Rhodopseudomonas palustris HaA2: one gene and its partner. The protein of the gene in region 1 binds, or shares a complex with, the protein of each later gene. Links are inferred from orthologs where the notes say so. Each region holds a gene or a part of one and is shown on either strand. Other genes may lie near its edges.

Region 1 (5,887 bases):
GCCCAAACAAAGCCGCTCACGCCTGCTCGAACCCTACGTGACCACGCGCGAGAAGGGCACCGGCCTCGGGCTCGCGATCGTCGGGCGCGTGCTGGTCGATCATGGCGGCGGCATCGAACTCAACGACGCATCCGACTTCCGGCCCGGGCAACGTGGCGCGTGGATGCGGTTACGATTTGCGATGTCCGGACAGCCCGTGGCACCGCCTGCCGGTGAACCAAAAGCCAAGGCCGGCAACGAACCGAAGATAGAAGCGGCGAACAGCGGCTAGAATGACAGGCTCGACAAATGGCGAATGACATTTTGATCGTCGATGACGAAGCGGATATCCGCGATCTCGTCGCCGGCATTCTCGAGGACGAAGGCTTCACGTCGCGCACCGCGCGCGACAGCGATTCCGCGTTGGCGGAGATCGCGAACCGGCGTCCGAATTTGATCTTCCTCGACATCTGGCTGCAGGGCAGCAAGCTCGACGGCCTGCAGTTGCTCGAGCAGATCAAGAAGGAGCACGCCGAGGTGCCGGTGGTGATGATCTCCGGCCACGGCAACATCGAGACCGCGGTGGCGGCGATCAAACGCGGCGCCTACGACTTCATCGAGAAGCCGTTCAAATCCGACCGCCTGCTTCTGGTCGCGACGCGTGCGCTGGAGACCTCGCGGCTGAAACGCGAGGTGCGCGAACTGAAGCAGCAGGCGCCGTCGGCCTCGACGCTGATGGGCCGCTCGGCCTGCATGAACCAGTTGCGCCAGACCATCGAGCGCGCCGCCAAGGCCAACAGCCGGATTCTGATCGTCGGCCCGTCGGGGGCCGGCAAGGAACTCGCGGCGCGGACGCTGCACAACGCCTCCGGCCGCGCCGATGGCCCGTTCGTGGTGATCAACGCCGCCGCGATCACGCCGGAGCGGATGGAGGTCGAGCTGTTCGGCATCGAGCCGAACGGCGAGCACGCGCGCAAGGCGGGAGCGCTGGAAGAGGCCCATGGCGGCACGCTGTTCATCGACGAAATCGCCGACATGCCGCGCGAGACCCAGAACAAGATCCTGCGGGTGCTGGTCGAGCAGACCTTCCAGCGCTCCGGCGGCACCGCCAAGGTCAATGTCGACGTTCGCATCATCTCGTCGACGGCGCGCAATCTCGAAGAGGAGATCGCCGAGGGACGCTTCCGCGAGGACCTGTATCACCGGCTGTCGGTGGTGCCGATCCGGGTGCCGCCGCTGTCGGAACGGCGCGAGGACATTCCCGAATTGATCGAGTATTTCATGGACCAGATTTCGGCAGCGACCGGCCTGCCGAAGCGGCAGATCGGGCAGGATGCGATGGCCGTGCTGCAGTCGCATGTCTGGCCGGGCAACGTCCGTCAGCTCCGCAACAATGTCGAGCGGGTGATGATCCTCGCCGGCGGCGGCCCGGATGCGGTGATCACCGCCGACATGCTGCCGCAGGACGTCGGCTCGATGGTGCCGACGATGCCGACCGGCAACAATGGCGAGCACATCATGGGGCTGCCGCTGCGCGAGGCCCGCGAGGTGTTCGAGCGCGACTACCTCATCGCGCAGATCAGCCGGTTCTCCGGCAACATCTCGCGCACCGCCGAATTCGTCGGCATGGAGCGCTCGGCGCTGCATCGCAAGCTCAAGGCGCTCGGCGTCGGCTGATCGTTTTTCTCTGACCTCTCAACCGGAATTGCTCGATGTCGCGCATCGCCTATGTGAACGGCCGCTATCAGGAGATGCGCGACGCCAGCGTCAGCATCGAGGATCGCGGCTATCAGTTTGCCGACGGCGTCTACGAGGTCTGCGAGGTGCGCGACGGCCGGCTGGTCGACATGCCGCGGCATCTGACGCGGCTGCAGCGATCCCTGAGCGAATTGCGGATCGCGCTGCCGATGCCGCTGTCGTCGCTGGCTGTGATCCTGCACGAGGTGGTGCGGCGTAATCGCGTGCGCTTCGGGATCGTCTATCTGCAGATCAGCCGCGGCGTTGCGCGGCGGGACCACGGTTTTCCGCTGAGCCGTGTGAAGCCCAGTCTGGTGGTGACCGCGCGCACGATCAATCCGGCCAAGGGCGCGGAGAATGCGGCGCGCGGCATCAAGGTGATCACCGTGCCGGAGAATCGCTGGCCGCGGGTCGACATCAAGTCGACCGCGCTGCTGCCGAATGTGCTGGCGAAGCAGGCGGCACGCGAAGCCGGCGCCTACGAAGCCTGGTATGTCGACGGCGACGGCTTCGTCACCGAAGGCTCGTCGAGCAATGCCTGGATCGTCACCAAGCAGGGGCGGGTGGTGACCCGGCCCGACAGCTCGGGGATTCTGTCGGGTATCACCCGGGGCGTGCTGATCGAGGCGCTGGAGGCGCTGCAGATCCGGTTCGAGGAGCGTCCGTTCACGCCCGCCGAGGCGGCCGACGCAGCAGAGGCCTTCGTCACGGCGGCGAGCATGATCGTGATGCCGGTGGTCGCGATCGACGGCCATGCCATCGGAAGTGGCACGCCGGGCCCAGTTGCCCGCCGCCTGCGCGAACAGTTTCACCGATTTGCGGCCTTTTCCTGAATTTTGTGTCGCGCGCAGCACGGCGTCCGATTTAGCTGCTTGCCTAACAAGCACGCGTGCCGTCTAATCTCCTTGTCAGCCTCCGGAGGGGGATCTCAGGGGGGCCGACAACCGAGGTGAAGCTCCGCAGAGAGACGCGCCGCGGCAAAAAAAGACAATTCCAATTGCGGGAATAAAAATGGCGGCAGACCGCGCACAAAATCTACAAGACACCTTCCTGAACCACGTTCGAAAGACCAAGACTCCTTTGACGATTTTCCTGGTGAACGGGGTCAAATTGCAAGGCATTGTCACTTGGTTCGATAATTTTTGCCTGTTGCTGCGGCGCGATGGTCATTCGCAGCTGGTCTACAAGCATGCGATTTCGACGATTATGCCAGGCGCGCCGATCCAGTTGTTCGAAGGCGGCGAGGATTCTCCAGCTTGAGAAGGTCCTGATTGGAACCCCGCAGCTTTGACGGGGGCGCCGACCGGCCGCGGTCGGCGACAGACGGCCAGACCGGGCGGGTAATCGTCGTCGGGCCGTATCTTCGTGTCCGCAAGACCGATCCCGATGCCGGCGGAATGAATGCCGTGCGCGACAGCGACGCCCGCCTCGACGAGGCGGCGGGGCTTGCGCGCGCCATCGATCTGGAGATCGCCGAGGCGGTGCTGACGCCGATCAGTCAGATCCGCCCGGCGACCTATCTCGGCAAGGGCAAGGTCGAAGAGATCCTCGGCATCATCAAAGGCCACGAGGCCGATCTCGTGGTGATGGATTGCGCGCTGTCGCCGATCCAGCAGCGCAATCTGGAGAAGGCGTGGAGCGCCAAGGTGCTCGATCGTACCGGGCTGATCCTGGAGATCTTCGGCCGCCGCGCCAAGACCAAGGAAGGCGCGCTGCAGGTCGAACTCGCGCATCTGAACTATCAACGCTCGCGGCTGGTGCGATCCTGGACCCATCTCGAACGCCAGCGCGGCGGCTTCGGCTTCATGGGCGGCCCCGGCGAAACCCAGATCGAGGCCGACCGGCGGCTGATCGGCGATCGAATCTCGCGGCTCGAAAACGAACTGAAGAAGGTGCAGGCGACGCGGCGGCTGCACCGCGCCGGCCGCCAGCGCGTGCCGTATCGCGTCGTCGCACTGGTCGGCTACACCAATGCCGGCAAGTCGACGCTGTTCAACCGGCTGACCCGCGCCGACGTGCAGGCCGCCGACATGCTGTTCGCGACGCTGGACCCGACGCTGCGCGCCTTGACCTTGCCGCACGGCGGCAAGGCGATGCTGTCCGACACCGTGGGTTTCATTTCCAACCTCCCGACCCAACTCGTTGCGGCGTTCCGCGCCACGCTGGAGGAGGTGCTGGAAGCCGATCTGATCCTGCACGTCCGCGACATCTCGCACGAAGATGCCGAGGCCCAGGAGCGCGACGTCGACGCGGTGCTGCGCCAGCTCGGCGTCGAGGCCGACGGCGGGCGCATCCTCGAAATCTGGAACAAGATCGACCGCTTCGAGCCGGAGCAGCGCGAAGAGCTGCGCAACATCGCGGCGCGGCGGTCCGAGGATCGCCCGTGCTTCATGGTGTCGGCGGTGAGCGGCGAGGGCGTCGACGAGCTGTTGCTGGCGATCGAGCAGCGGCTGGCGGCCTGGCGTTCGGTGCTCGACCTGACCATCGACGCCGCCGACGGGGCCGGCGTGAGCTGGCTGCATCGCAACGCCGAGGTGCTGTCCAAGGAGCTGCGCGACGGCCGCTACGCCATGACGGTGCGGGTCGACGAGACCAAGCGCGACGTCGTCGTCGAGCGCTTCGGCGCGGTGCTGCGCGAGGACTGATCGGGGCGCGCCGCCGACGTTTCGGGGCGATCCGGGAAGGCGCTTCGGGCGCCCAGCCAAACTCCGGCTAAGTCATTGGAAAATCGGCTGGAAAAAGCCGCGAAAAGGCGACCGCGAGGGTGGCTTGCGCGGCCTCGATGCGGTATATGATTCGCATCAGAATCTGACCGGAACTCACCCTTGTCCGACAAAGACGACGAGAAGCCCGGGGAGCCTCAGGCGCCCTCGGATATTCGCCCCGTATCCATTCTCGACGAGATGAAGCGCAGCTATCTCGATTACGCGATGAGCGTGATCGTGGCGCGAGCGCTGCCGGATGCGCGCGACGGATTGAAACCGGTGCATCGCCGGATTCTCTTCGGCATGTACGAGAACGGATTCGAGTGGAACAAGCCGTATCGCAAATCGGCGCGCACCGTCGGCGACGTCATCGGTAAGTATCACCCGCACGGCGACCAGTCGGTGTACGACGCGATGGTGCGCATGGCGCAGGACTTTTCCATGCGCGTGCCGCTGATCGACGGTCAGGGCAATTTCGGCTCGGTCGACGGCGACGCGCCGGCCGCGATGCGATACACCGAATCGCGCCTGACCAAGATCGCGCAATTGCTGCTCGACGATCTCGACAAGGACACCGTCGACTATCAGGACAACTACGACGGCTCGTTCAACGAGCCGCAGGTGCTGCCGGCGAAGTTCCCGAACCTGCTGGTCAACGGCGCCGGCGGCATCGCCGTCGGCATGGCGACCAACATTCCGCCGCACAATCTCGGCGAGGTGATCGACGCCTGTATCGCATTGATCGACGATCCGGCGCTGTCGATCGACGATCTGAACGTCATCATCCCGGGCCCCGACTTCCCGACCGGCGGCATCATTCTCGGCCGCGCCGGCATTCGTCTCGCCTACCACACCGGCCGCGGTTCGATCGTGATGCGCGGCAAGGTCGAGATCGAAACGGTCCGCAAGGACCGCGAGGCGATCATCATCTCGGAGATCCCTTACCAGGTGAACAAGGCCACCATGGTCGAGCGGATCGCCGATCTGGTGCGCGAGAAGAAGATCGAGGGCATCTCCGATCTGCGCGATGAATCCGACCGCGACGGCTTCCGCGTCGTGATCGAGCTGCGGCGGGACGCGGTGCCGGACGTGGTGCTGAACCAGCTCTACCGCTTCACGCCACTGCAGACCAATTTCGGCGCCAACATGGTGGCGCTCGACGCCGGCCGTCCGCAACTGATGAACCTCAAGGATCTGCTGACGCTGTTCGTCGCGTTCCGCGAGCAGGTGGTCACGCGGCGGACCAAATATCTGCTGAACAAGGCGCGCGACCGCGCTCATATTTTGGTCGGCCTCGCCATCGCGGTGGCGAATATCGACGAGATCATTCGCGTCATCCGCAATTCGCCCGATCCGAACACGGCGCGCGAAACCCTGATGTCGCGCGACTGGCCGGCGGCCGACGTCGCCGCGATGATCACGTTGATCGACGACCCGCGCCACAAGCTCAACGAGGACGGCACCGC
Region 2 (4,405 bases), 2.5 Mb from region 1 along the record:
GATGCAGGCAGCGCCGCTTCAGCGCGTCGGACAGGTCGCGCTCGCCGTTCGAGGTCAAGAGTACCAGCGGCTTCACCACCGCGCGGATGGTGCCGAGTTCGGGAATCGAGACCTGGTAGTCGGACAGGATTTCCAGCAGCAGCGATTCGAATTCGGCATCCGACTTGTCGATCTCGTCGACCAGCAGCACGCAGCCATTGGGTTGCTCCAGCGCCTGCAGCAACGGGCGCGGCTCGACGAATTCCTTGGAGAAGAACACGTCGCCGAAATCATGCAGCCGGTCGAGCGCGCCCGCCAGCGTCTCGGCGCCGCCGAGCACTTCGCCGAGCTTGTCCTTGAGAATCTGGGTGTAGAGCAACTGCTTGGCGTATTTCCACTCGTACAGCGCCTTGGCCTCGTCGAGGCCTTCGTAGCACTGCATCCGGATCATCCGCAGCCCGCGCCAGGCCGCCAGCGCCTTGGCGAGTTCGGTCTTACCGACGCCGGCCGGGCCTTCGACCAGGATCGGCTTCTCGATCTTCTCGGCGAGATACACCGCGGTCGCAATCTGCCGGCTGGCGATGTAGCCGACCGATGCGAGGCCCGCGGTGACGGCGTCGATGGAGGAGGTCGGCAGATGTGTGGTCATTCGCGTCGTGCGCTCCAGAGAGATTGGCCGAGAGTGATCTGCCGCTGCTTGCGCGGCTCGCGCGCGACATTGGCGAGGACGTCGAAACCAGCCAGCGCGCGGCTGATGCGGTCGTCGGTCCGCGCCACGGCGAAATGCGCGCGAACGTCGTCGACGATGCTGCCGGCCAGCGCGCGGATGCCGATCAGGCGCGCCGGCACCGGCGGCGTACCGTCGTCGAGCGACAGCACGGCGGCGCGGCTCGCGGTCTCGATCAGCGCGACTTGCCCTTTGAGACGCCCGAGCCGCAGCGCGTGGTCCTCGCTCGGCTCGATTTGCGCGGCGATCGCCCGCAGCAGCCACGCCAGAAAGCCGGCGGTGGTCGCGGTGCCGACGGTGTCCTCGATGTCGCGAAACGGCAGCGCCATCGCCGGATAGGCGTCGCGCGCGCCGCCGATCCGCGCCGAGGCCGGCACGACGCAATTGTCCAGCGTGAGCTCGCAATGCGACGCCGGCGCCAGCACGTCGAGCGACGGCATCGGCGTGATGGTCAGCCCCGGCGTATCGCGCGGCACGGCGAACAGGCCGTAGCGCTTGCGACCGTCCTCGATCGCGACGATCGCCAGCACCAGGAAGAGGTCGGCGACCGGGCCGTTGGTGATCCAGGCCTTGCGGCCGCTGATCGCGAAACTGTCGCCCTGCGGCTCGGCGGCGGTCTGCAGATGTTTCGGATGCGCGCCGGCACCGGGCTCGGAGATCGCCACCGCGGCCCAGCAATCGCCCGTAGCGATGCGCGGTAGCAGATCACTGCGCTGCGCGTCGTCGGAAAAGCCGGCGATGAAGAACCGCGCGATCAGTTGCCGCCCGGCGAAGGCTGTGGCCAGGCCGAGTTCCCCGGTCGCCGCGGCCATCGCCTGCTCGGCAACTGCGATCGCCGTAAAACTATCCAGCGATGCGTCACCGCCCGGCAGTCCGATCCGGAACAGGCCCGCGCGACGCATCGCGCCGAACGGATCCGCGCGGCGCTCGGTGGCGTCGATCGCACGCCAGCGCTGGGTGATTTCGCCGACGGCCTGGCTGGCGTTTTGCAGCATGAAAAGGGACCGATTGTGGTTGTCCGGAGCGAAAGGTCACCTTGCTGTCTAGAATAACCCGGCCGCCGTCGCGAGCGGATTCTTCCATTCCGTCGAACGGAATGGCACGGCCGTTTCGTTGCGGAGTCGCTTGCACAATGCGTCTCTGAACCATGCCTGCCCCAACGAAAACATCGGCCGGGTTCGCCGGCCGATTTTCGTGAGCATGATGTGTAGTACAGCTACACCGCGTGAACGGACGCTTCGCGCTCCCAGAACCGCAATTTGCCGCAGAGCTTGATGAAGCGCTCGGCATCCGCCGGCTTGCTCAAGGCGAGGAAGCCTCCGTCCGGTTCGACGCCGGCCTTGTAGAGCAGCGGCTGCGCGGTGTCGACATAGGCGATGAACTTGGCGTGCGCGAAGGCGTCGGCGACGAAGTCGCGTGCCGTCGCCTCGCCCTGCAGCAGCGCCGCGCCCTCTTCGGAGACGAGGATCGCGACCGCGTCATACAGGACGGACGGCCCGCCATTGATCTTCTGCTTGGCGGGCATCCGCTCGCCATCTGAAGTTTCGAATCCGCCGACCTTCGGCGCCACGAGTTCGATCAGCACATCGTGCTTCGCGGCTGCGGCCTGCAGCGCCGCGAGCAGCTTGGCATCGGTACCGTCGCTGACCAGCACGCCGATCTTGCGGCCCGAGAAGTCCTTCGGTCCGTTCATCAGGATGCTGAGCGCGGGCGACGGCTCGAGATCGGCGATGATCTCGCGTGCCGGTTCGGCAGCGTCCGGCACGTCCATGCCGAGTCCGTCGGCGACCATTGCGGCGAGACCTTCATCGACATTGACCAGATGCGACAGCACGCGCGTGCGGATGTCGGGCCGCTCGACCTTGCTCAGTTCGAAGACAAATGCATCCTTGATGTGGGTCTGCTCGATGTCGGTCTGGCTGATGTAGAACTGCCGCGCCTGGCTGTAGTGATCGGCGAATAATTCGGCGCGCGCGCGCCGCTTCTCGCCGGTGATTTCTTCCGGAAAAGTCTGGAAGCCCTTCGGCGTCTCGCGCGGTCCGCCCTCGGCGCCCCACGAATTCGGCTCGTAGTTGGCGCGGCCCTTGGGATTGTTCAGCGTCATATGCCCGTCCTGCTGGAAGGTGTGGAAGGGGCACTTCGGCGCGTTGATCGGCAGGTCGTTGAAGTTCGGGCTGCCGAGCCGCTTCAATTGCGTGTCGAGATAGGAGAAGTTGCGGCCCTGCAGCAGCGGATCGTTGGTGAAGTCGATGCCGGGGACGATGTTGCCGGTTTGGAACGCGACTTGCTCGGTCTCGTTGAAGAAATTGTCGACGGTGCGGTCCAGCACCAGCCGGCCGACGCGACGGATCGGCACCAGCTCTTCCGGGATGATCTTGGTGGCGTCGAGAATGTCGAAGTCGAATTCGTCCGCGAAGGCGTCGTCGAACAGTTGCAGGCCGAGCTCCCATTCCGGGTAGTTGCCGGTCTGGATCGCGTCCCACAGATCCCGGCGATGGAAATCCGGATCGGCGCCGTTGAGCTTCACCGCCTCGTTCCAGGCGACCGATTGGAGGCCGAGCTTGGGCTTCCAGTGGAACTTGACGTAGGTGGACTTGCCGTCGGCATTGATCAGCCGGAAGCTGTGCACGCCGAAACCTTCCATGAAGCGGAACGAACGCGGGATGGTGCGATCGGACATGATCCACAGCGCCATGTGGATCGATTCCGGCATCAGCGAGATGAAGTCCCAGAAATTGTCGTGCGCGGTCTGCGCCTGCGGAAAGCCGCGGTCGGGCTCCTGCTTGGCGGCGTGGATCAGGTCCGGAAACTTGATCGCATCCTGGATGAAGAACACCGGGATGTTGTTGCCGACCAGGTCCCAATTGCCTTCCTTGGTGTAGAACTTGACCGCGAAGCCGCGCACGTCGCGGGCCAGATCCGCCGAGCCCTTGTTGCCGGCGACCGTCGAGAACCGCACGAACACCGGCGTCTTCTCGCCGGCGCGCTGGAAGATGTCGGCGCGGGTGATATCGGCCAATGATTCATAGGCCTCGAAGAAGCCGTGCGCGCCGAAGCCGCGGGCATGCACCACGCGCTCCGGAATCCGCTCGTGATCGAAGTGGAAGATCTTCTCGCGGAAGTGAGAATCCTCCATCAGCGTCGGCCCGCGCAGGCCGAGCTTCAGACTGTTCTGATCGTCGCTGACCGGAACACCCTGGCGGGTGGTCAGGACCGGCGTCTTGCCGCCGGCGACCTGATGGGTCTCGCCGCCCTGGCCGCGCTGGATACTGGCATCGGCGATGGTCGCGGAGGTCGTATCGGAATTCTTGGGGGAGGACTTCTTGGTAGCCATGGGGCCTCTGGCGCTGCCGGTGGTCCGGCGCGTGCATGATGGAAGGGACGCGCGGAGCTGCCGAGGACGTGGCTTCGACGGGAAGAGCGCCACGCGCAGGCCGCGCGGTGTTGACGAGCATTGCGCGAATTCGTTCCCGCGCCTGCGGGATCCCCGTCGGCGAACGCATGGAGGTTCCGTGCCGCAAGGCGGTCGCGTCGGCATGGTGATGACGTCTGAATCGACCGACCAAGTCGGGCGGGCGGATCGCCGCCGCCGTCGACTACTCGGCCGGCGGCCGCAGCGCTTCCACGGCCGCGCGGACGTCCGGCGCGAGGCCTTCGCCGCCGGCGTCGAGATGCGCGACGATCGCCTTGCGCATCCGC

The links. Proteins that work in one complex are often made in the same cells at the same time.
Region 2: the proteins of hfq (region 1) and RPB_RS03670 are in contact, whole or in part, in a crystal structure (PDB 3VU3), measured with the Escherichia coli proteins. The link is inferred for Rhodopseudomonas palustris HaA2 from one-to-one orthologs.

What each region holds. Positions count from the first base shown.
Region 1 is NC_007778.1:3,273,545-3,279,431, reverse strand. Bases 1,429-4,351 are described here. They hold hfq (RNA chaperone Hfq), read left to right. Parts: upstream 1,429-2,727; coding sequence 2,728-2,976; downstream 2,977-4,351. Other genes in these bases: hflX (GTPase HflX), read left to right, coding at 2,988-4,351; RPB_RS14505 (D-amino-acid transaminase), read left to right, coding at 1,692-2,549; RPB_RS14510 (sigma-54-dependent transcriptional regulator), read left to right, coding at 1,429-1,656. In the rest of the region: RPB_RS14515 (sensor histidine kinase NtrY-like), read left to right, coding at 1-271; more of RPB_RS14510, read left to right, coding at 289-1,428; more of hflX, read left to right, coding at 4,352-4,361; gyrA (DNA gyrase subunit A), read left to right, coding at 4,542-5,887. UniProt on the Escherichia coli protein: RNA chaperone that binds small regulatory RNA (sRNAs) and mRNAs to facilitate mRNA translational regulation in response to envelope stress, environmental stress and changes in metabolite concentrations.
Region 2 is NC_007778.1:806,846-811,250, forward strand. What follows is about bases 1,482-4,405. They hold RPB_RS03670 (catalase), read right to left. Parts: upstream 4,041-4,405; coding sequence 1,923-4,040; downstream 1,482-1,922. Other genes in these bases: RPB_RS03665 (acyl-CoA dehydrogenase family protein), read right to left, coding at 1,482-1,701; RPB_RS03675 (formate dehydrogenase subunit delta), read right to left, coding at 4,303-4,405. Outside these bases: RPB_RS03660 (AAA family ATPase), read right to left, coding at 1-628; more of RPB_RS03665, read right to left, coding at 625-1,481.